Regions from separate parts of the Brevundimonas sp. AVps4 genome, predicted to be linked through region 1. Evidence: riboswitches for the same ligand, from Rfam matches in the RefSeq annotation. Region 1 holds a riboswitch; the other holds the start of a gene.

What was found. Region 1 has a riboswitch for cobalamin ahead of ACW178_RS02360 (TonB-dependent receptor plug domain-containing protein). Riboswitches for the same ligand answer to the same signal wherever they lie in the genome.
Region 2: it holds a riboswitch for cobalamin, as region 1 does, so the genes downstream of both, metE (5-methyltetrahydropteroyltriglutamate--homocysteine S-methyltransferase) here and ACW178_RS02360 (TonB-dependent receptor plug domain-containing protein) in region 1, are expected to answer to the same signal.

What each region holds. Positions count from the first base shown of each region.
Region 1 covers NZ_CM178741.1:479,088-490,729, reverse strand. Annotated here, with positions in the region: gene ACW178_RS02375 (fumarylacetoacetate hydrolase family protein) at 1-408, shown strand, start outside; gene maiA (maleylacetoacetate isomerase) at 408-1,043, shown strand; gene ACW178_RS02365 (aldo/keto reductase) at 1,134-2,054, shown strand; gene ACW178_RS02360 (TonB-dependent receptor plug domain-containing protein) at 2,038-3,861, opposite strand; cobalamin riboswitch at 4,006-4,215, opposite strand; gene mutS (DNA mismatch repair protein MutS) at 4,266-6,950, shown strand; gene ACW178_RS02350 (methyl-accepting chemotaxis protein) at 7,037-8,863, shown strand; gene lpdA (dihydrolipoyl dehydrogenase) at 8,952-10,358, opposite strand; gene ACW178_RS02340 (PAS domain-containing sensor histidine kinase) at 10,471-11,642, opposite strand, start outside.
Region 2 covers NZ_CM178741.1:1,740,807-1,752,448, forward strand. Annotated here, with positions in the region: gene ACW178_RS08540 (GNAT family N-acetyltransferase) at 1-622, shown strand, start outside; gene ACW178_RS08545 (cupin domain-containing protein) at 642-1,550, shown strand; gene ACW178_RS08550 (GIN domain-containing protein) at 1,650-2,525, shown strand; gene ACW178_RS08555 (porin) at 2,654-3,406, opposite strand; cobalamin riboswitch at 3,659-3,860, shown strand; gene metE (5-methyltetrahydropteroyltriglutamate--homocysteine S-methyltransferase) at 3,971-6,313, shown strand; gene rpsJ (30S ribosomal protein S10) at 6,660-6,965, shown strand; gene rplC (50S ribosomal protein L3) at 6,986-7,735, shown strand; gene rplD (50S ribosomal protein L4) at 7,735-8,373, shown strand; gene ACW178_RS08580 (50S ribosomal protein L23) at 8,373-8,675, shown strand; gene rplB (50S ribosomal protein L2) at 8,680-9,516, shown strand; gene rpsS (30S ribosomal protein S19) at 9,519-9,797, shown strand; gene rplV (50S ribosomal protein L22) at 9,801-10,181, shown strand; gene rpsC (30S ribosomal protein S3) at 10,181-10,936, shown strand; gene rplP (50S ribosomal protein L16) at 10,940-11,380, shown strand; gene rpmC (50S ribosomal protein L29) at 11,380-11,577, shown strand; gene rpsQ (30S ribosomal protein S17) at 11,588-11,642, shown strand, end outside.

The sequences.
Region 1 (11,642 bases):
CTGGTGGCGGCCATCGGCGAAGGCGGGCGGATCGTCGGCTGGGCCGCCGGTTGCGATCTGACCCGACGCGATCTGCAGGCCCAGGCCAAGGCGGCCGGCCGCCCCTGGGACGCCGCCAAGGGGTTTGATCAGTCGGCGCCCTGCGGCGCCATAACCCTGGGCGCCCTGCCGAAGCCGGACGGGTCCATCGTCCTGACCGTCAATGGCGAAACCCGCCAATCCAGCGTCCTCAGCGACATGATCCTGAACCCGGACCAGATCGTCGCGGCGGCGGGCGGGCTGTGGACGCTTCAGCCGGGCGACCTGATCTTCACCGGAACCCCGTCCGGCGTCGGGCCGATCGTGCGCGGCGACAAGGTGGCGGTCGCCATCGAGGGTCTAGCGCCCCTGAGCTTCGAGATCGTCTGATGATCCTGCACGGCTATTGGCGGTCCGGCGCCAGCTATCGGGTCCGCATCGGCCTGGGGCTGAAAGGATTGGCTTATCAGACTGCGGCCCTTGATCTGCGCAAGGGCGAACAGAAGGCCCCCGCCTTTCTGGCGATCAATCCCCAGGGCATGACCCCCGCCTTGCAGCAGGGGGAGACGGTCCTGACCCAAAGCCCGGCGATCCTGGAATGGCTGGAGGAGACCCATCCCGAGCCGCCCCTGTTGCCGAAGGACGCCCAGGACCGCGCCCAGGTCCGGGCCATGGCGGCCCTGATCGGCTGCGACATCCATCCGCTGAACAATCTTCGCGTCCTGACCGCCCTGCGTCAGGAGTTCGGCGCCGATCAGGCGACGGTCGACGCCTGGGCGGGGCGCTGGATTACGCCGGGCTTCGACGCTCTGGAGGTCCTGGTCGCGCGCCACGGTGCGGGTTGGAGTTTCGGCGATCGTCCCGGACTGGCGGACTGCTATCTGATTCCACAGCTCTATTCGGCGCGGCGGTTCAATCTGGCCCTGACGCCCTGGCCGCGCCTTCTGGCGGTCGAGGCCGCCGCCCAGGCCCATCCGGCCTTTCAGGCGGCCCACCCGGACCGGCAGCCCGACGCCGACGGCTGAGCGCGCCCGACCCATATCGGCGGTCGATGAGTAAGACTCGCGTAAGGTCTTGATCAACCTCCCTTAAGCTTTGGGGGGCATGATCGGGGGGTGACGCAGTCCCCACCCTCTCCCTCGGCGCCATCGCCGGTCGATCGCCTGGCCCTGGCCGTGGTGACCGAGCCCGAGCGCGCCGCCAAGCCCCTCATGGCCGCCCCGTCGGGCGCCCGCGAGGACGCGATGCGTTTCCTGTTGCAGACGGGAGCGGACGCGGGGGTCAAGGTGATCGCGACCAAGCCGACCGGCGACGGCGAACGGCTGTTGGGCCAGGCCTGGCCCTTCCCCTCCCCCTTCCGCGTCACGGTTCGCACCGTCGGCCTGGGCGAAGGACTGGATCGGGTTGAGGCGCGGGCGCGCCGCTCCTTGGAACGTCTGGGCCTGCCGCGGGGCGAGGCCCTGCTGGTCAACAATCCCGCCGACCTGGCCGGCGCCGAGGGGCGGGCCCTTTGGGACCGGCTGCAGGCCTTGAAGGCCCGCGGCCTGTTTCGCAGCATCGGCTTTTGCGCCACGGTCGAGGACGGACCCGTCCTCCTAGCCCGGCGCCTGGAGGCCGATGTGGTTCAGGTCGCCTGCAATCTTCTGGATCAGCGCGCGGCGGCCGAGGGAATTCTGGATGAGATCAAGGCCCTGGGGGCCCAGGTCCACCTGTCTTCGGTCTTCGCCGGCGGCCTGTTGTTCGCCCCCGGCGACGATCTTCCGGCCCATTTGACCGGCTATGATCAGGCCCTGTCGCGCATCCGACGGCGCCTGGCGGAACGGCGCTGCGATCCGATGCAGGCCGCCCTGGCCTACGCCTTTTCTCTGGAGGCGGTGGACCGGGTGGTGGCCAGCGTGGCCTCCGCCGCCGAGCTGCGCGCCATATTGGCGGCCGCCCATGCGCCCGGTCCCGACCTGGACTGGTCGGAACTGGCGCTGGAGGCGCCGGCGGCCTTCGCCGCCGACGCCCGCAGCCTGATCAGTAGCGCAGCCTGACCCCGACATAGGCCGACCGGCCGGGCTCTCCATAGCCGAACACCTGCTGATAGTGTTCGTCGCCCAGGTTCTCGATCCGCGCCGTCAGGGCGACCTTGTCCGTCAAAGCGTAGGCCGCGTTCAGATTGGCCGTGACGAAACCCTTGCGGACCACAGTCGAGAAGCCGCCGGAATCGTCCTGATCGCCTTCCGCCCGCACGGTCAGGGCGCCCGACAGTCGATCCCCCGTCCAGCCTAGGGTCGCCGAACCGGCGTGTTCGGGCACGCGGAGCAGACGGGCGCCCGTGGTGCGGTCCGCAGCGTCGGTCCAGGCGTAGGCCAAGGTCAGGTCGAAACCGGCGCCGAGGCGCGCGCGGCCTTCCAGCTCGAGCCCGTCCGACCGCGTCTTGGCGACGTTGACGTAGCGGCCGGCGGAATAGGTGATCTGGTCCTCGACGTTCAGCCGATACAGGGTCGCGCGTCCCTCGAACCGACCGCCGGCGGAGGCCCAGCCCAGGGCGATCTCGACGCTGTCGGCCGTCTCCGGCTTCAGCGCGGGCCACGGCTGGGGTGCGAAACAATAGTCGCACACCGCCTGGCTGACGGTCGGCGCCTTGAAGCCCGTGCCATAGGCGCCCGACAGGATGAAGCCGCCGGCCAGATCATAGGCCGCCGAAATCCGGCCCGTGGTCTTTGAGCCGAAATCGTCCGTGTCGTCGTACCGCAATCCGCCGCTCAGGTTCAGCGGGCCGGCGTCATACCGGGCCACGCCGAACACCGAGGTTATCGACAGGTCGCGCGACAGACCTGACGACAGGGCCGCCGAGGCCTCGTTGCGTTCGACGCCGAAGGCGTAGTCCACGCCTTGCGCCTGACCGTCCGCCTGCCAGCGGTAGGCCTGACGGTCGCCGCTGAAGGTCGAGCCGAAGCCGTCGCTGTAGGAGGTGCGCTCCAGATCGGAAGCCGAGATGCTGAACTGATGATCAAGACCGAAAGCCTGGGCCGTTACCCGACCGAAGCCCGACCACTGTTCACTGTCCTGGGCGTCGCCGGTGTCGGCCAGCACATAGTCGGGCGCCGGGAAGCCGTCGATGTCGGCGTGGCTGTCGTTCCAGCGCGCCGCGCCTTCGACCTTGACCGCGTCGGACAGGGCATAGCGGCCCTTGGCGCCCAGGGTCGTGCTGCGAAAGCCGTCGGTCTCGGGATTGCCGTCCGCCTTGTCCGCCGCCGAAATCCCGTCGGTCTGGAAGCGCGAGACATAGGCGCTGAAGGCGTAGGTCTCATTGGCGACGCCGGCCGACAGACGACCGCGCACCGTGTCGAAGCTGCCCGCCTCGGCCTCGGCGCGAACGCCGTCGATGTCGCGCGTGGTGAAGGAAATCACCCCGCCGATGGCGTCCGATCCCCACAGGGACGACTGTGGACCGCTGAGCACCTCGATCCGGTCGATGTCGGCCAGTTCGAAGCTGGAGAAGTCATAGGCGCCGTTCGGTTCGGCCGCATCATTGACCGGCGCGCCGTCCACCAGCACCAGGGTCTTGCCCGGCGTCGCGCCGCGCATGCGGACCTGGGCGATCCCGCCGAAAGCCCCCGTTCGCGTCACCGACAGGCCGGGCACGTCGGACAGGATGTCGGCGGCGAAGACGGCGCCGCGTTGCTCAATGATCCTGGAATCGATGACCCGGGCGCCGGGCGTCTCGGCGACGATGGCGGGCAGGCGGGTGGCGGTGACCACGACCTCGTCCAGCTGGGACGCCTCATCGGCGAAAGCGGGTGCGGCGATGACGGCGGCCATGGCCGCCGTCGATGAAAGAATGGAGCGCTTCATTGTGAGCGATGTCCCCGTATCGGCCCGGCGAATGCGCGCGCAGGGTCGTGACCAGCGAGCCGATCCGCCCGGCCGCGAGGCCGGGACGACGCAAGATCGGGTCGCTTCCACGGAGAAACCGCGCCTCTGTCTGGTCCCGGACAGGAGCGAGCGACGTCGGCGGCCAGGTCTCCTGGCTTGCGGGTCATAAACCGCCGTCCTCGCCTTCCCAGTCACCCAGTGGCGCCGAGGTTGAAACCCCCGGACGAACGACGCTCTCGCCGCCTACAGTTGCGGGCACAGCCACGGCGTCTCACCGTGTTCCCTTAACCGCCTAGCGCGGCCTATCGCAGGGCCGACAAGCCTGTGCAAGAGCCGGTTAACGGGCTTGAGCGCCAGGGCGCGATCCGTCACCCTGTCGCGAGATGAACGCCCCTGTCTCTCACCCGCCCGAAATCGCCGCCTCGCTGGAGGGCGCGACGCCCTTTATGGCGCAATATCTGACGGCCAAGGCCGGACAGCCGGACGCCATCCTGTTCTTCCGCATGGGCGACTTCTACGAGCTGTTCTTCAGGGACGCCGAAGTGGCGGCGGCGGCGCTCGGGATCACCCTGACCAAGCGGGGCAAGCACCAGGGCGAGGACATCCCTATGGCCGGGGTGCCGGTCCACGCCATGGAGGGCTATCTGGCCCGGCTGATCCGGTTGGGTCACAAGGTGGCCATCTGCGAACAGCTGGAAGATCCCGCCGAGGCCAAGAAGCGCGGCGGCAAGGCCGTGGTCCATCGCGGCGTGGTGCGGGTGGTGACGCCCGGCACCCTGACCGAGGACAGTCTGCTGGACGCGCGCGGCGCCAACCGGCTGGCCGCCGCAGCGGTGCGCAAGGGTCGGGCGGCCGTGGCGGTGGTCGAACTGTCTTCCGGCGCTGTGGACAGCGTCGCCTGTTCGCCGGAGGATCTCGGGGCGACCCTGGCCGCCTTTCGCCCGTCCGAGGTCCTGGTCACCGACCGGATCTATTCCGACCCGACGACGCGGGACGCCCTGGACGGGTCCGGCGGCGTGGTTCAGGCCCTGGCCTCGGCCATCGCCGAGCCCCAGGCGGCGCGGACGCGGGTCGAGCGGCTGTACGGGGTTGCGGCCCTGGACGGGTTCGGCGCCTTCGAGGAGGCCGAGGTCTCGGCGCTCGGCCTGATCGCCGCCTATCTGGAGACGACCCAGGCCGGCAAGGTTCCGGCCCTGGCCCCGCCCCGCCGTCTGGGCGAGAGCGGGTTTCTGGCCATCGACCCGGCGACCCGGGCCAGTCTGGAGATCGACCGGACGCAGAGGGGCGAACGCGAAGGCTCGCTGTTGGCCTGTATCGACCGCACCGTCACCTCGGGCGGGGCCCGGGCCCTGGCGGAACGGATCGCCCGGCCGCTGCGCAACCCCCTGGCGATCAATGAACAGCTCGACGCCGTCGAATGGCTGCTGGAGCGGCGCGATCTGCGGCGCGACCTCCGCGACGGTCTGAAGGCGTCGGCCGATGTGGCGCGGGCGGTCGGACGGCTGGCCCTGGGGCGCGGCGGTCCGCGCGATCTTGCGGCGGTGCGCGTGGGCCTGTCCGTCGCCGAGGGGATCGCGGGCCTGTTCATCGGTCAGGTGGACCCGCTTACCGGCCAGCCGCGCCGCATCGCCCTGGCCCTGGACCGACTCAGCCTGTCGCCCGAGGTGTCGCGGCTGAAGGCCGATCTGATCGACGGCCTGGTGGACGAACCGTCGCATCTGGCCCGCGACGGCGGCTTCGTGCGCCCCGACTATCGCCCCGAACTGGACGCCGCCCGCACCCTGCGCGACGACAGCCGCCGGGTGGTGGCCGATCTGGAGGCGCGGGCGGTCGCCGAGTCCGGCGTACCCTTCAAGGTCAAGCACAACGCCGTCCTGGGCTATTTCCTGGAAACCTCGGCCAAGGCGGCGGAGGGTCTGTTGCGGGCCGGGCCGGACAGTCCCTTCATCCACCGTCAGACCCTGGCCAGCCAGGTACGGTTCACCACGGTCGAACTGTCGGAGCTGGACGCCCGGATCAGCCAGGCCGGTCACCGCGCCCTGGCCATCGAGGCCGAGACCTTCGAGGGCTGGCGGCGCGAAGTCGCCCGCCTGGCCCAGCCGCTGCAGGCGGTCGCGGAGGCTCTGGCCGAGCTGGACGCCCATGCGGCCCTGGCGGAATGGGCCCAGGAGGCCGGGGCGACTCGGCCGGTGGTGGACGACAGTCTGGTCTTCTCGGTCGAGGCCGGGCGGCATCCGGTGGTCGAGGCGGCGGTCAAGGCGGCCGGCGATCCCTATACGCCCAACAACGCCCGGCTGGACGGGGCTGGATCGGACTGCGCCCGGCTGGCCATCGTCACCGGGCCGAACATGGCCGGCAAATCGACCTTCCTGCGCCAGAACGCCCTGCTGGTGATCCTGGCCCAGGCCGGGGCCTTCGTGCCCGCGCGCGCCATGCGTCTGGGCGTGGTCGACCGGCTGTTCAGCCGCGTCGGCGCCGGCGACGACCTGGCGCGGGGCCGGTCGACCTTCATGATGGAGATGGTCGAGACCGCCGCCATCCTGACCCAGGCCACGCCGCGCAGCTTCGTGGTTCTGGACGAGATCGGCCGGGGCACGGCGACCTATGACGGCCTGGCGATCGCCTGGGCCACGGCCGAGGCCCTGCACGACGTCAACCGCGCCCGCACCCTGTTCGCCACCCACTATCACGAGCTGGCCCAGCTGGAGACGCGGCTGGACCACGTCTGCAACCTGTCCATGACGGCCAAGGAATGGAACGGCGACCTGGTCTTTCTGCACGAGGCGGCGCCGGGGGCGGCGGACCGGTCCTACGGCGTTCAGGTGGCCAAGCTGGCCGGGGCGCCGGCCGCGGTGGTGGCGCGGGCCAAGGCGGTGCTGGAGCGGCTGGAAGGGGAGAAGGCCGCTGCGGCCCGCCTGGACGACCTGCCGCTGTTCGCCGTGGCCGAGCCGGAGCCGGCGCGCGCGCCCTCCAGGCTGGAGGCGGCCTTGCAGGCGGTGGACCCCGACGCCCTGACGCCGCGCGAGGCTCTGGAGACCCTCTACAGGTTGAAGAGCCTGGCTGACTGAGAAGGTCGGCCCTTGCCAGGGATAGAAATCCAGACCCTGTTCGGTAACAGTCGTGGTCCGCCAGACCGAATCGCTGAGGATCGGCCATGAAGCCCAGCGCGCTTTCCCTTTCGGGCAAGACAGCCTTGATGGTCATTACGGCCCTGGGCGTCCTGACCCTGGTGCTGACGGCCGTCGCTGCGGTCCTGCTGACCCGCGACGCTGAGGCCCAGGCCGCCGAGCGTCAGGAGGCCAATATGCGGGTCGCCTGGGACGTGCTGGCCGATTACGGCGACGGCTTCACGGCGCGCGACGGCAGGCTGTATGTCGGATCGACTCCGATGAACGACTTCGTCGAGCCCGTGGACCGGATCAAGGCCCTGGTCGGGGGAACCGCGACCGTCTTCCTGAACGATCTGCGGGTGACGACCAATGTGGTCAAGGATGACGGCTCCCGCGCCGTGGGCACTCGGCTGAAGCCCGGCCCCGTCTATGACGCGGTGCTGAAGGCGGGCGAACCCTATCGCGGTCAGGCGGACATTCTGGGCAAGCCTTATTTCGTCGCCTACGACCCGATCAAGACCGCTTCGGGTCAGACCATCGGCGTGCTGTACGTCGGCATCCCCAAGGCCGACTTCATGGCCCCGGTAAACCAGGTCATCTCGGCCCTCGTCCTATGCGGCCTGATCGCCGCCCTGATAGGGGTGGCGCTCTGCCTGCTCGCCTCTCGCCGCATGTTCTCGCCCCTGAAGGCGCTTTGCGATCGGATGGAGGCCCTGCGACAGGGCCGGACCGACTTCGACGCGCCCTGGGCGGCCCGTCAGGACGACATCGGCCAAATCGCCCGGGCGGTGGTCGCCTTCCGCGAGGCCGCCGTGCGCCAGAAGGCCACGGAAGCCGAGACCGAGGCCATGCGTGAGGCCGCCCGCGCGACGCGAGAGGCGGGAGAGGCGGAGCGGGATCGTCTGGCCGAGGAAGACGCCCGGGTCGCCGCAGCCCTCGGGGAGGGCCTGTCCGCCCTGGCGCGCGGCGATCTGAGCCACCGGATCACCGCAGACTTCGCTGAGCGCAGCCGCCAGCTGAAGGACGACTACAACGCCGCCGTGGACACCCTGGCGGCGACCATGGCCGACATCATCGACCTGGTTGAGGCGATGCGGGCGGGAACATCGGAGGTGACGACCGCGACCGACGACCTGTCGCGCCGCACCGAAAGACAGGCCGCCGCCCTGGAACAGACCGCCGCCGCTCTGGACCAGATCACGGTCACGGTGCGCAAGACTGCGCAAGGCGCCCGGTCCGCCGCCGACATCACCGCCGAGGCCCGGAGCGGCGCCGCGACGCGAGAGCAGATCATCGCCGAGACCACAACCGCCATGGGCGAGATCGAGGCGACCTCGGGTCGGATCGGGCAGATCATTGGGGTGATCGACGAAATCGCCTTCCAGACCAACCTTCTGGCGCTTAACGCCGGGGTCGAGGCGGCGCGGGCGGGCGAGGCCGGTCGCGGTTTCGCGGTGGTGGCTTCAGAGGTTCGCGCCCTGGCCCAAAGGTCGGCGGAGGCCGCGCGGGAGATCAAAGACCTGATCGCCGCCTCCAGCGCCAGCGTCGGCGAAGGCGCTCGACTGGTGTCCCAGACCGGTGCGGCCCTGACCGCCCTGATCGGCCAGGTGGCCGAAATCAACCAGCTGGCCGGCGAGATCGCCGCCTCGGCCAAGGCGCAGGCCGAGGGGCTGGCCGAGGTCAATACGGCCGTCAACCAGATGGACCAAACCACCCAGCAGAACGCCGCCATGGTCCAACAGACCACCGCCGCCAACCAGGCGCTCAGCCAGGATGCGGAACGGCTGGCCGAACTGGTGTCGCGCTTCCGTCTGGGCGACGGGGCGCCATACGGCGACGCTCAGGACGAACGGACGGTCTGGGCCGCCTGAGCGGGATCGAACAGGCGCAAATGAAAGGCCCGCCCGGAGCCTCCGGGCGGGCCTCGTCGCATCGACTGAGAGGTCGATCGGAGCCGGATCAGGCCTGCATCATCCAGCCTTCGACGTCCATGGCCGCCTGACGGACGGCTTCCGAACGGGTGGGGTGGGCGTGGCAGGTGCGGGCGATGTCTTCCGAGGCGCCGCCGAAGCTCATGGTGACGGCGGCTTCGTGGATCATTTCGCCGGCCTGGGGGCCCATGATGTGGACGCCCAGCACCTTGTCCGTCGCGGCGTCGGCCAGAACCTTAACGAAGCCGTCGGTCTCGTGGTTGATCTTGGCGCGGCTGTTGGCGGTGAAGGGGAATTTGCCCTTCTTGTAGGCGACGCCGGCGGCCTTCAGCTGATCCTCGGTCTGACCGACCCAGGCCACTTCGGGGAAGGTGTAGACCACGCTGGGGACCAGAGCGTAATCGACGTGGCCGTATTTGCCGGCGATGGTGTCGATCACGGCGACGGCGTCTTCCTCCGCCTTGTGCGCCAGCATCGGGCCATGGGTCACGTCGCCGATCACCCAGACGCCGTCGGCGACCTTGAAGTGATCATGGTCGATGAAGCCGCGCTTGTCCGGCGTGACGCCGATGGTCTCCAGACCCAGGCCGTCCGTATAGGGCCGGCGGCCGATGGCGACCAGGACGACGTCGCCCTTCAGGGTTTCGGCGGCGCCGCCGGCCGAGGGCTCGACCGTCAGCTCGACCCCGTCCTTGCCCGACTTGGCGGCCGTGACCTTGGCGCCCAGTTTGAACGCCATGCCCTGTTTGGTCAGGGTGCGCTGGAAGGCGGTGGCGACCTCGGTGTCCATGCCGGGGGTGATGCGGTCCAGGAACTCGACCACCGTCACCTCGGCGCCCAGACGGCGCCAGACCGAACCCAGCTCCAGGCCGATGATGCCGGCGCCGACCACAATCAGCTTCTTGGGCACGGCCGGCAGGGACAGGGCGCCGGTGGAATCGATCACCTTGCCCGCTTCGAACGCGACGCCCGGCAGCGGAGTGGGCTCCGAGCCGGTGGCGATGACGATGTTCTTGGCCTCCACCGTCTGGACCGAGCCGTCGGCGGCGGTCACCTCGACCTTGCCCTTTCCGACGATCTTGCCCTTGCCCTTGATCCAGTCGGCCTTGTTCTTCTTGAACAGGAACTCGATCCCCTTGGTCAGGGCGGTGACGCTGTCGTCCTTGGACTTGTGCATCTGGCCCAGGTTCAGCTTGGGCTGGACCTCGATGCCGATCTTGGCGAACTCGCTGTTGGCGGCGTCGAACATTTCCGAGGCGTGGAGCAGGGCCTTGGACGGCATGCAGCCGACGTTCAGGCAGGTGCCCCCCAGGGTGGCGCGCATCTCGACGCAGGCGACCTTCAGGCCCAGCTGGCCGGCGCGGATGGCGGCGTTATAGCCGCCGGGCCCCCCGCCGATGATGACGACGTCGTAGGGAGCGGGGGCTTCGGCCATGATATCCTCTGGTCTTCTGGCGCGCGGGAAAAGCGCGCGGACACTAGCGCCGACCCCGCACGGGTCAACCGCCGCGCATCATATGGGGCGCGGAATCGACCTTTGCAGGGGGTCAGACGACCGGCTCGGCCCTGGTCTGCTCCTGCGGCGACGGCTCGGGCTGGGCGCCGGCGGCGCCTTCAGGCGTCAAATCCAGCGGCAGGGTGATGGCCACCTCAGCCCCCTCGCCCGGGGCGCTCTCCACGGTCAGGGCGCCGGACGCCTGTCGGGCGAAGGCGAAGGCCTGAGACAGACCCAGCCCCGCCGCGTCGCTTCGGGTGGTGAAAAAGGGTTCGGGCGCGCGACGCAGAGTGTCCGAATCCATGCCGGGGCCGGAGTCGCGCACGCTGAGCCGCAGGTCGCCGGCCGAGGCGATCGCCAGACGAACGGCGACCGATCCGGCGCCGTTCGAGGCCTCGACCGCATTGCGGGTCAGGGCGATGACCGCCGCCTCGAATGCGACGGGATCGACCCGCGCCGGCGCGGGCTGGTTCGGGGTCTCGATCATCAGATCGACGCCCGGTCCGGCGATCTGGCGCAGCCGGCCCTCCAGCCCCGCCAACAGGACGCCCAGGTCCAGGCGGCGCAGCAGGGTGCGGTCCTCGTCCTGGGAGAAGGCGCTCAGCCGGCGGGTCATCTGTTCGCCGCGTCGCCCAGCCGTCAGGGCCGCCTGGCCCAGCCGGCGGACGCGGTCAGGATCGTCGGAGTGGCGCAACAGCATGTCCAGGGCGGAGGTCATGACGTTCAGCAGGGCGGCGAAATCCTGCGTCACACCGCCCGCAAGACGCCCGACATTGGCCATGCGGCGTTCGGCCTCCAAGGCCTCACGCAGATCGCGCTCCGCCTTTTCCGCCTGGGCCAGCGCCTTTTCATGGGCGAGCGCCTGGGCCTCCTGACGGCGGGAGAATTCGGCCTGGGCGGCGGTAAGGGCGGCGGCGACCGCGTCGGAGGCGGCCGCATCGTCGTTTGCCTCGGCGAGGGCGGGCGCAGCCGGGGCCGTATCCTGGGCCTCGGACACGGGCGAGCCGGCCAGAAGGATCGCATCCGCAGCGTCCGCCTCGTCGGTCAGAGGCAGGAGGGTCCAGCGGATCGCCGCGCCCTCGGCGTCGATCGTCTCTATCGGAGGGATATCCTCGCTCGGAGCGGTCAGAACGGCTCTGAGGGTCTGGCGAGCCTCGACTCGGCGGTCGGGCGGCAGGAACAGGTCGGCGAAATCGGCCCCGGCCACGCCCTCGCTGCGGCCCA
Region 2 (11,642 bases), 1.3 Mb from region 1:
GTTTCTCCTGGACCGTCTGATCGCCCTGAAGGCGGCTCAGTACCGTCGATCCGGTCTGCACGACATCTTCGCCTGCGGATGGACACGCGACCTGCTGCACGCCCTGATGCTGGCGCGGCACGAAGACTTCGGCGCCTCGATGGCCGTCATGCACGCCGGCGACAGCCTGGTGGCGCTGGAGTTTTCGCTCCACGCCGGCCGTCATTACCACTTCTGGTTCCCGGCCTATGAGCCGCGGCTGGCGCGGTGTTCGCCCGGCATTCTGTTGAGCATGGACACAATGCGGTTGGCGGCGGCGGACGGCTTCCGCGTCTTCGACTTCGGTTTCGAAGGCGAGGGGTACAAGAAGTATTTCGTCAATGCGCGCCAGACGGTGCGGGAGGCGGTGGTGATCCGGCCCGGCCTGGGCCGGAGCCTAGGCGAGGCGGCCGTGGCCGCCCTGGGCGGAGCCGGAGGACGGGGGCAGGCCCTGCGCAACTCTCTGCGTCGCCGCTGGTCCACCATCGAGGCCTGCGAAGCCTCCTCCCTTGGCCAGTTGCGCGGCGCCGCCTTCGCCCTTCGGTCCGCCGTGAGCAAGGCGGCGGCCAAGCGCAAAGGCCCGGCCCGCGTGGCCCACGTCTAAGCGAAGCCGAGGAAGGCCGATGAACGAACGACGCACCCGCTACCCCGGTCCGATCTCAGAGGCGGCGGACCACCCGCACACACTGGTCGATCAGGGGTTCGCCGAGGATGCGGTCCTGGCGACGGTGCTGGATCGCTATCCCGCCGAACTGTTCGACATCAACCTGTATGACTATGACGAGGCGGGGCAGGTCAGTCTGCGGACCGGCGCGCGAGGGCGGCTGTCCGGCGAGGCCCTGCTGGAGGCCATCAAACAGGGCCGGCTGTGGGTCAATTTGCGGAGCGTGGAGACCGGCTGGCCAGAGCTTTGGGCCGCCGCCATGGACGAATTTCGCAAGATCCAGGCGACCTACCCCGGTCTTAGAGCCGTTCGGAACGCCGGTCAGCTGATTCTGTCGTCGCCCAAGGCGCGGGTGCCCTATCATTTCGACGCGGCAGGGGTGGTCCTGTTCCACATGCGGGGGCGCAAGCGGATCTACGTCTATCCCGGCGACGAACGGCGGTTGCCGGAACGGAACATGGAACAGGTGGTCGCCCGCCAGACGACCGAGGAACTGCCCTATGACCTGGCCTTCGAGCGAGAGGCGCAGATCATCGATCTGGAGCCGGGCCGGGCGCTGACCTGGCCTCTGTATGCGCCGCACAGGGTTGAGAATCTGGATCGGTTCTGCGTCAGCCTGTCGATGGACTTCCAGACCTGGCCGTCGCGTTTCCGAAACGGAGCCCTGTTCACCAACGCCGTCCTTCGCAGCTGCGGCGGACGCCCGCGATGCACCGACGCCATGGGGACGCCCGAGCTGGCGGCCCGCTGGGCGGCCTCTCTGGCCCTTAAGCGCGCCGGATTGTTGAAGAGCCGGATCGCCCATTTCGAACGCGACTTCGAACCGCAGATCGGCGCCGCCGACGGAGCGGGAGAGATCCGGGCCTGAGGCGGGGCCAGGTTAATTCGGGTTCATGACCTGAAGTTAAAATGACTTCGGTCGCCCGGGCGATCACCCTTCTCCCATAGTCAGGGAAAGGGAGCTCTCATGAAGACCGTGCTGATCGCCGCCGCCGCATTGACGGCCTGCGCCGCAGCCGCGCCGGCGTCTGCCGCCGAGGTCGAAATCCGCAACGCTGTCGCGCGCGTCGTCGTCATCGTCGAAGACCGCCAGGACGTCGCCGTGGAGGTGACGCAGGGACGCTCCCGGCTGCCGGCGCTCCAGGTGCGTCGTCAGGGACGGGACGTCCGTATCGACGGCGGTCTGCGTCGCACCGGGATGTGGGGCGGCGACGTCCGCAACTGCAACGCCGGGCGTGCGGGCGCCGCCCAACCTGGCGAAGGCGCCAGTGTTGAGGTGCGCAACCTGGGCCGCGTCCGTCTGGAAGACGCGCCGCTGATCGTGTTGCGCACCCCGCGTGATGTGGACGTCAGCGCGGAGGGCGCTGTTTTCGGCGCCGTGGGACGCGGCGCACGTTCGGTCGAACTGGACAGCGGCGGGTGCGGCTCTTGGACGGTGGCCAATGTCGACGGCGGCTTGGAACTGAGCGTCGGCGGCTCAGGCTCGATCCGAGCCGGCGCTTCACGCAGCTTGGAAGCCAATGTGGGCGGTTCAGGCTCCGTCGCGGCGGGCGCGACCGGAAATCTGAAGACCAGCGTCGGGGGCGCGGGCCGGGTCGATGTGGCGGCTGTCTCGGGCCAGGGGGATATTTCGATAGGCGGGTCGGGCGGCGTGACCGTGCGCCAGGGCCGTCTGGACAAGCTGTCGGTGTCGATCGGCGGGTCAGGCGAGGTTCACTACGGAGGGACGACCCGCGACCTCAACGTGGCGATAGCGGGGTCCGGCGACGTCTATGTTGCGGCGGCGACCGGCTCGGTCTCCCGGTCAATCGTCGGCTCAGGCTCCGTTCAAATCGGACGCTGACATCCGCTTCTCGCCGCTGGAAGGCTCCGGTCGTGGAACCCCGGATCTTCCGCAATGGGACGGCGGCGATGAAAAAGCCCCGGCGGATCGCTCCGCCGGGGCTTTTTTTAGTCAGCAGGCCGTCAGGCTTAGAAGGCGCCCAGGACGCTGGTGATGGCCGAAACGCCCAGGTTGGCGCCGGCCCGGTCGCGGGCTTGCAGACCGCCGCCGAAGCTGTAGCGCAGGCCGACCGACCAGGTGTCGACGTCGACCGACTCGATGTCGGCGCGGGTGTAGGAAGCGCCGACCGAGAACGGGCTGTTCTCGATTTCGTACTCGGCGCCAACGCCGTAGGTCCAGGCGTCCACGTCGCCGCCGGCGACATCGACGTTGTTGTAGCTGACGCCGGCGTTCAGGCGCAGGTTCGGCATGACGTAGAAGGCGGCGTCGCCGCCGACGGTCCAGATGTCGGCGTCTGCGTCGTCGGCCGTGGTGTAGGCGACCAGGCCGGTCAGGGTCGCGTTGGACAGGTACTTCTGGGCCTCGGCGCCGACGGTCCAGACCGGCTCATCGCCCGAGCCGATGCCGTTGGCGGCGACGAAGGCGCCGGCGCGGACGTCCGAGCTCCACATCTTGGTCAGGTGGGCGGCGGCGACGCCGGTGAAGTCTTCTTCACCGAAGGCCTTGGTGTAGTCGACGGCGCCGTTCAGGGTCACGGTCCAGTCAGCGGCCGGCAGGGCGACCGTGCCGTCCACGGTCCAGACGTCGGCGTCGACATCGTTGCCGGCGACTTCGATCGAGGGGTTGGAATAGGTCACGCCGACCGAGCCGACGGCGTCTTGGGCGAAGGCCGGGGCGGCGAACAGGGCGGCGGCGGCCGTGGCGAGGAGGATCGTCTTCATTTTCTTTTGTCCTTAGCAGTCTCGACCCGGATGGGGGTCCGGGGAGGGCGGCTGCTATCAGGCGCGGACGAAGCTGAGCATTAAATCGTCGTTACGTAAGTGTCTTGAAACTGTCGTGTTGCCCATCCGCCACGCCTTGTGGTCGCAATGTGTCAGGGGTGGGCGCATCTGGAGGCAAAGGGTTAAGCTGTGGCAATCGCATAATCATATAAGCATATCCTTATATGTATTGACGGCCTGCTGATTGTGAGGCCATCCTCAGCCGTCGTGGTCTGCACGTGGTCTTCGGAACACGTGCAGCTAAGAGGGAAGCCGGTGGGAAACCGGCGCTGCCCCCGCAACTGTAAGCGGCGAGTCGAAGGTCCATCTCGTGTCACTGGCGTTCACGCCGGGAAGGCCGGACCCTAGGCGTCGACCCGTGAGCCAGGAGACCTGCCCCGACAGATAACGTCCTCCGGCGGGGTGTCCGGTCAGGCCGCATGCGCGCCGCCGGACCCTGCACGTCCGCGTCGGCGTCCGCGCGACCCTGTCCGAAGCCTGGCCACAACACAGGTTTCGAACGTCATGACCCGCCACACCGTCCAGGTCGCCACCCTCGGCTTTCCCCGCATCGGCCCCAAGAGAGAGCTGAAGACCGCGCTCGAGGCCTATTGGGCCGGCAAGACCGACGCCGAGGCCCTTCTGTCCGCCGCCGCCCAGCTGCGTGGCCTGACCTGGGCGCGCCAGCGTGACCTGGGGGCCGACGTCGTGCCGTCCAACGACTTCTCTCTCTATGACCATGTGCTCGACCTGACCGCCATGGTCGGCGCCGTGCCGCCCGCCTACGGCTGGCGCGGGGATCGTGTCGATCTGGCGACCTACTTCGCCATGGCCCGCGGTTCACGGGGCGACGGCCAGGCGTGCGCACACGGTCACGCCCATGCGAGCGGCGAGGGGACGCCGGCCATGGAGATGACCAAATGGTTCGACACCAACTACCATTATCTCGCGCCTGAATTTACCGCCGACCAGGTGTTCCGTCTCGGCTCGACCAAGGCGCTGGACGAATATCTGGAGGCCAAGGCGCTGGGGATCGAGACCCGGCCGGTGCTGCTGGGGCCTGTCTCTTATCTTCTTCTGGGTAAGACGCGGGGCGAGCCGTTTGACGTTCTCACCCTGCTGCCGCGCCTGCTGCCGATCTATGCCGAGGTGCTGCGGTCCCTGGCCCGCGCCGGCGCCACCTGGGTGCAGATGGACGAGCCCTGCCTGGTCACCGATCTGAGCGATGAGGCGAAGGCGGCGTATGATCACGCCTATCGGGTGCTGGCCGACGTGACGCCGCCGATCAAGCTGATGCTGACCACCTATTTCGGTGGGCTCGGGGATAATCTGGAGGCCGTGCTGCGCCTGCCGGTTCACGGACTGCACATCGACCTGATCCGAGCGCCGGAGCAGTTGGCCCAGGTCGCGTCTGCGGCGCGCGTCGATCAGGTGCTGTCGCTCGGCGTCATTGACGGCCGCAACGTCTGGAAGGCCGACCTCAACGCCGTGCTGGACAAGGTGGAGCCCCTGGTCGCGGCCGGGCGCAGGGTGATGATCGCCCCGTCCTCCTCCTTGCTGCACGCCCCGATCGATCTGGAACGGGAGACCGGGCTCGATCCCGAGATCAAGGACTGGCTGGCCTTCGCCGTGCAGAAGGTGGCCGAGTTGGCCACCCTGGCGCGGGCGTTGAATGAAGGCCGCGGCGCGGTGAAAGCGGCGCTCGACGCCTCGACCGCCTCGGTCGCCTCACGTCGCACTTCACCGCGCATCAACGACCCCAAGGTCCAGGCGCGAGCCGCCGATGCCGACCCCGCCCTGGCGCTCAGAAACTCCTGCTTTGAAATTCGTCGCCAGGTTCAGCGAGGGCGTCTGAATCTGCCCGCCTATCCGACCACCACCATAGGCTCGTTTCCTCAGACGGCCGAGATCCGAAAGGCGCGCGCTGATCACGGGCGAGGCGTCATCGACGATGCGGCCTACGCCCGCTTGCTGCGCGACGAGACCGCGCGAACGGTCAAGTGGCAGGAGGCGCTCGGCCTGGATGTCCTGGTCCACGGCGAGTTCGAGCGCAACGACATGGTCCAGTATTTCGGCGAGCACTTGTCCGGCTTCGTCTTCACAAAGGCCGCCTGGGTGCAGTCCTACGGTTCGCGCTGCGTGCGCCCGCCGATCCTCTACGGCGACGTCGCGCGGCCCAGGCCGATGACGGTCGGATGGTGGCGCTATGCGCAGGGTCTCACCGACAGACCGGTGAAAGGCATGCTGACGGGCCCCGTCACGATTCTGAACTGGTCCTTCGTGCGCGACGACCAGCCGCGCAGCACGACCTGCCGCCAGATCGCCTTCGCCATCCGCGATGAGGTGATCGACCTGGAGGCCGCCGGCGCCGCCGTCATCCAGATCGACGAGGCCGCCCTGCGCGAAGGCCTGCCCCTGCGGCGCGCCGACTGGGACGACTATCTGGAATGGGCGGTCGAAAGCTTCCGCATCACGGCCTCGGGGGTGCGAGACGAAACCCAGATCCACACCCATATGTGCTATTCGGAGTTCAACGACATCATTCAGGCCATCGGGGCCATGGACGCCGACGTCATCTCCATCGAGACCTCGCGGTCCAGGATGGAGCTGCTCGACGCCTTCTCCGACTACCGCTATCCGGCCGAGATCGGGCCGGGCGTCTATGACATCCACTCGCCGCGCGTCCCCACAGTCGAGGCGATGACCGCCCTGCTGAAGGCGGCGGCGCGCAGGCTGCCGCAGGACCGGCTTTGGGTGAATCCGGACTGCGGGCTGAAGACGCGGGCTTGGCCCGAGACTGAGGCGGCGCTCGCCAATATGGTGACGGCGGCGCGGCTCATGAGGGCGGGGGAGGGGGCGGCGGCCTGATCATTTGCGGCCGGCGGAGGCGGTGTTCAACCGTCCTCCGACCGGCGCGGAAAATCCTGTCGCCGCTCTTGGTTCCGCGCTTGACGAAATCGGAATCGCTAGGCATAAGCCGCCACTCTTGTTGGACCGGCTGTGCATCCCCGGATGCAGACGCGGTTCGCAGGAACGACCTGAGACCCTGTTCTTTGCAGTGACCCAGGACTTTAACGGCCTTCGCAGGCGACTGCGTGGGCCGATCGTTTTTGCGGATTTGCGTACCCTGAGGGCCTAGCGCCCGAAGGCCTTCGGTCTTTGAAATGGTTCACAGGGACGCGGTCCTCCGACCGCATTGGAAGTAAGCACCGATATGGATCAAAGCATCCGCATCAGGCTCAAGGCCTTTGATCACCGCGTCCTCGATTTTTCGACGCGCGAGATCGTCAACACCGCCAAGCGCACCGGCGCCACTGTCCGTGGTCCGATTCCGCTGCCGACCCTGATCGAAAAGTTCACCGTGAACCGCTCTCCGCACGTCGATAAGAAGTCGCGTGAGCAGTTTGAAATCCGCACGCACAAGCGCGTGCTCGACATCGTCGACCCCACCCCGCAGACCGTGGACGCGCTCATGAAGCTCGACCTGTCCGCCGGCGTGGACGTCGAGATCAAGATTTAAGTAGAAAGAGGCGGGATCCGATGCGCACGGGCGTGATCGCCAAGAAGCTGGGCATGACCCGCGTGTTCGCCGATGACGGCGCGCACGTTCCGGTCACTGTGCTGCAGCTCGACGGCTGCCAAGTCGTCGGCCAACGTACCCAGGAGCGTGACGGCTACGTCGCTCTCCAGCTGGGCGCTGGCGCGAAGAAGGCTAAGAACACCAACAAGGCTCAACGCGAGACCTTCGCCAAGGCGGAAGTCGAGCCCAAGGCCTATGTGACCGAGTTCCGCGTCGATGCGGACGGTCTGCTGGACGTGGGCGCCGAACTGTCGGCCGACCACTTTGTGGCGGGCCAGAAGGTCGATATCCAGGGCGAGACCATCGGTAAGGGTTTCGCCGGCGCCATGAAGCGCTGGAATTTCGGCGGTCTGCGCGCCACGCACGGCGTGTCGCTGTCGCACCGTTCGCATGGTTCGACGGGTAACCGTCAGGACCCGGGCCGTACCTTCCCCGGCAAGAAGATGGCCGGCCACTACGGCGCCGAAACCGTCACCACCCAGAACCTGACCGTCGTCCGCGTGGACGCCGAGCGTGGCCTGATCCTGATCAAGGGCGCTGTCCCCGGTCATGACGGCGCCTACGTCAAGGTTCGCGACGCCATCAAGAAGGCCCGTCCGGCCGAGGCTCCGTTCCCCGGCGCCGTGAAGTCGAACAAGGCCGCTCAACCCGCTGAGACGCCCGCTGAAGAAGCGCCGGCCGTCGAAGCGACCGAAGGCGGTGAAGCGTAATGAAACTCTCGGTCATCAAACTCGACGGCAAGGCTGCCGGCGACGTGGAGCTCTCGGACGCCGTCTTCGGCATCTCCGAAATCCGCGGCGACATCCTGGCCCGCACCGTCAGCTGGCAGCTGGCCAAGCGCCGCGCCGGCACGCACAAGGTTCAGACCCGCAACGAGAACTCTCGTACGGGTAAGAAGATGTACAAGCAGAAGGGCACCGGCGGCGCCCGTCACGGTTCGCGCCGTGCGCCGCAGTTCGTCGGCGGCTCGCGCGCCTTCGGTCCGGTCGTTCGCGATCACGGCTTCTCCCTGCCGAAGAAGATTCGCGCCTTGGCCCTGCGTCACGCCCTGTCGTCCAAGGTGAAGTCGGGCGACTTGGTCGTCGTCGACAGCGTCTCGGTCACGGAAGCCAAGACGGCCGCCCTGCGCGAGACGCTGGGCAAGCTGGGTTGGACCAAGGCTCTGATCATCGCGGGTCCGGAAGTCGACGCCAACTTCGGTCTGGCCGCCCGCAACATCCCGCACATCGACGTCCTGCCGAACGCCGGCCTGAACGTCTATGACATCCTGCGGGCCGACAAGCTGGTGCTGACCAAGGCCGCCGTCGAGGCGATCGAAGCCCGCTTCAGCGATAAGGAAGCCGCGTAATGGCCGCTCAACCTACCGCCAAGCACTACGACACCATCCTGGCCCCGGTGATCACCGAAAAGGCCACGATCCTGTCCGAGCAGAACAAGGTCGTCTTCCGCGTCGCCGATACGGCGACCAAGGACGAGATCGCCGCCGCGGTCGAAAGCCTGTTCAAAGTCAACGTCGTCAAGGTCAACACCCTGGTCCAAAAGGGCAAGACCAAGCGCTTCCGGGGCATCCTCGGCCGTCGCGTCGATATCAAAAAAGCGATCGTGACCCTGGCCGACGGCCAGTCGATCGACGTCACCACGGGGCTCTGATCAGATGGCCTTGAAACACTACAATCCGACTTCGCCGGGCCGTCGCGCCCTCGTGCTGGTCGACCGTTCGGAACTCCACAAGGGCCGTCCGGAAAAGTCGCTGACCGAAGGTCTGACCAAGTCGGGCGGTCGCGGGCAGGGCGGTCGCGTCGCGGTCCGCTTCCGCGGCGGCGGCGCCAAGACCCTGTACCGCAAGATCGACTTCAAGCGTCGCAAGTGGGACATGGTCGGCACGGTCGAGCGTCTGGAATACGATCCGAACCGCACGGCCTTCATCGCCCTCGTGACCTATGAGGACGGCGAGAAGACCTACATCATCGCGCCGCAACGCCTGAAGGCGGGCGACACGGTGGTCGCGGGCGAAAAGACCGACGTGAAGCCGGGCAACGCCATGCCGCTTCGTTCGATGCCGGTGGGTACGATCATCCACAACATCGAGATGAAGCCCGGCAAGGGCGCTCAGCTGGCCCGTTCGGCCGGCGCCTACGCCCAGCTGGTGGGTCGCGATCAGGGCTACGCCCAGATCCGTCTCGGCTCGGGCGAGCTGCGCATGGTCCTGGACAGCTGCATGGCCACGGTGGGCGCGGTTTCGAACCCCGACCACATGAACCAGAACCTGGGCAAGGCCGGCCGCAAGCGCCACATGGGCTGGCGTCCGCACGTCCGCGGCGTCGCCATGAACCCGATCGACCACCCGCACGGTGGTGGTGAAGGCCGGACCTCCGGTGGTCGTACCCCCGTAACGCCGTGGGGTAAGGACACCAAGGGCACCCGCACCCGTAAGAACAAGGCTACGGACAAGTTCATCATCCGTACCCGTCACGTGAAGAAGGCTCGCTAAGAATGGCCCGCTCCTCCTGGAAAGGCCCGTTTGTCGACGGGTATCTGCTCAAGAAGGCCGACGCCGTTCAATCGTCGGGCCGCAAGGACGTGATCAAGACCTGGTCGCGCCGCTCCACCATCCTGCCGCAGTTCGTCGGTCTGACGTTCGGCGTCCATAACGGTCAGAAGCACGTTCCCGTGTCGGTCTCGGAAGAGATGGTCGGCATGAAGTTCGGCGAGTTCGCCCCGACCCGGAACTTCCCGGGTCACGCGGCGGACAAGAAGGCCAAAAGGAAGTAACCGATGGCCCAGACCAAGAACATTCGTCGGGTCGGCCCGACCGAGGCCCGCGCCAAGCAGGTCAACATGCGCATCAGCCCTCAGAAGCTGAACCTGGTCGCCGCCTCGATCCGCGGCATGCCGGTTCAGAAGGCGCTGAACGAGCTGGAATTCAGCCGTAAGCGCATCGCCGGCGACGTCCGCAAGGTCCTGTATTCGGCGATCTCGAACGCCGAGAACAACCACAACCTCGACATCGACAACCTGGTCGTCGCCGAGGCCTTTGTGGGCAAGAACCTGGTGATGAAGCGTTTCGCGAGCCGCGCTCGTGGTCGCTCGTCGCGCATCCTGAAACCGTTCAGCGAGATCACCATCGTGGTCCGCGAAGCCGGCGAGGCCGCCTGATGGGACAGAAAATCAATCCGGTCGGTCTGCGCCTCGGCGTGAACCGCACGTGGGACAGCCGTTGGTTCGCCGCCGGCGCCGACTATTCCCGCCTGCTGCACCAGGACCTGAAGCTGCGCGAGTGGCTGCGGGAACGCCTGTCGGCCGCCGGCGTGTCGCGCATCATCATCGAGCGCCCGCACAAGAAGTGCCGCATCACCATCTATGCCGCCCGTCCAGGCGTCGTGATCGGCAAGAAGGGCGCTGACATCGAGAAGCTCCGCAAGGACATCTCGGCGCGCACCGAAGGTGAAGTTCACCTGAACATCATCGAAGTCCGCAAGCCGGAAACCGACGCCCAGCTGATCGCCGAGAACATCGCGCAGCAGCTGGAACGCCGCGTCGCCTTCCGTCGCGCCATGAAGCGCGCCATGCAATCGGCCATGCGTCTGGGCGCCAAGGGCATTCGGATGAATGTCTCGGGTCGTCTGGGCGGCGCCGAAATCGCGCGGATGGAATGGTATCGCGAAGGCCGCGTGCCGCTTCACACCCTGCGGGCCGACATCGACTACGGCTTCTACGAAGCCAAGACGACCTACGGCATCATCGGCGTGAAGGTCTGGGTGTTTAAGGGAGAAGTGCTTGAGCACGACCCGATGGCCCAGGACAAGCGTTGGGCCCAGGAAGCCTCGGGTCCGTCCTCGAACGAAGGCCGCGAACGCGGCGGCCCCCGTGGCGACCGCGGTCCGCGTCGCGATCGGGGACGTGAGAACTAAGTCATGTTGCAACCGAAGAAGACCAAGTACCGCAAGGCCTTCAAGGGCCGTATCCACGGCTCGGCCAAGGGCGGCTTCTCGCTGAACTTCGGGTCGTACGGCCTGAAGACGCTGGAACCGGAACGCATCACGGCGCGTCAGATCGAAGCGGCCCGCCGCGCGATCACCCGCCAGATGAAGCGTCAGGGCCGCGTCTGGATTCGCGTCTTCCCCGACCTGCCCGTCACGGGCAAGCCGGCCGAAGTCCGGATGGGTAAGGGCAAGGGCGCGGTGGACTACTGGGCCGCGCGCTGCCACCCGGGCCGTATCCTGTTCGAAATCGACGGCGTGTCGGACGAGGTCGCCCGCGAGGCGCTCCGTCTCGGCGCCGCCAAGCTGCCGGTCCGCACCAAGGTGGTGACCCGCATCGACGCCGGCATCGCCCAAGTTGAGGAAGCCGCCTAATGACCAAGATCGCCGATCTGCGGTCGCAAACGACCGACCAACTGGCCGACGAGCTGCTGAAGCTCAAGAAGGAACAGTTCAACCTGCGTTTCCAGGCGGCCACCGGCCAGATGGAGAAAACCCACCGCGTGGGTGAAGTGCGCAAAGACATCGCCCGCATCTCGACGCTTCTGCGCGAGAAGCGTGCGGCCTCGTAAGGAAACGAATATGCCCAAGCGAATTCTTGAAGGCGTGGTCGTGTCCGACAAGGGCGACAAGACCG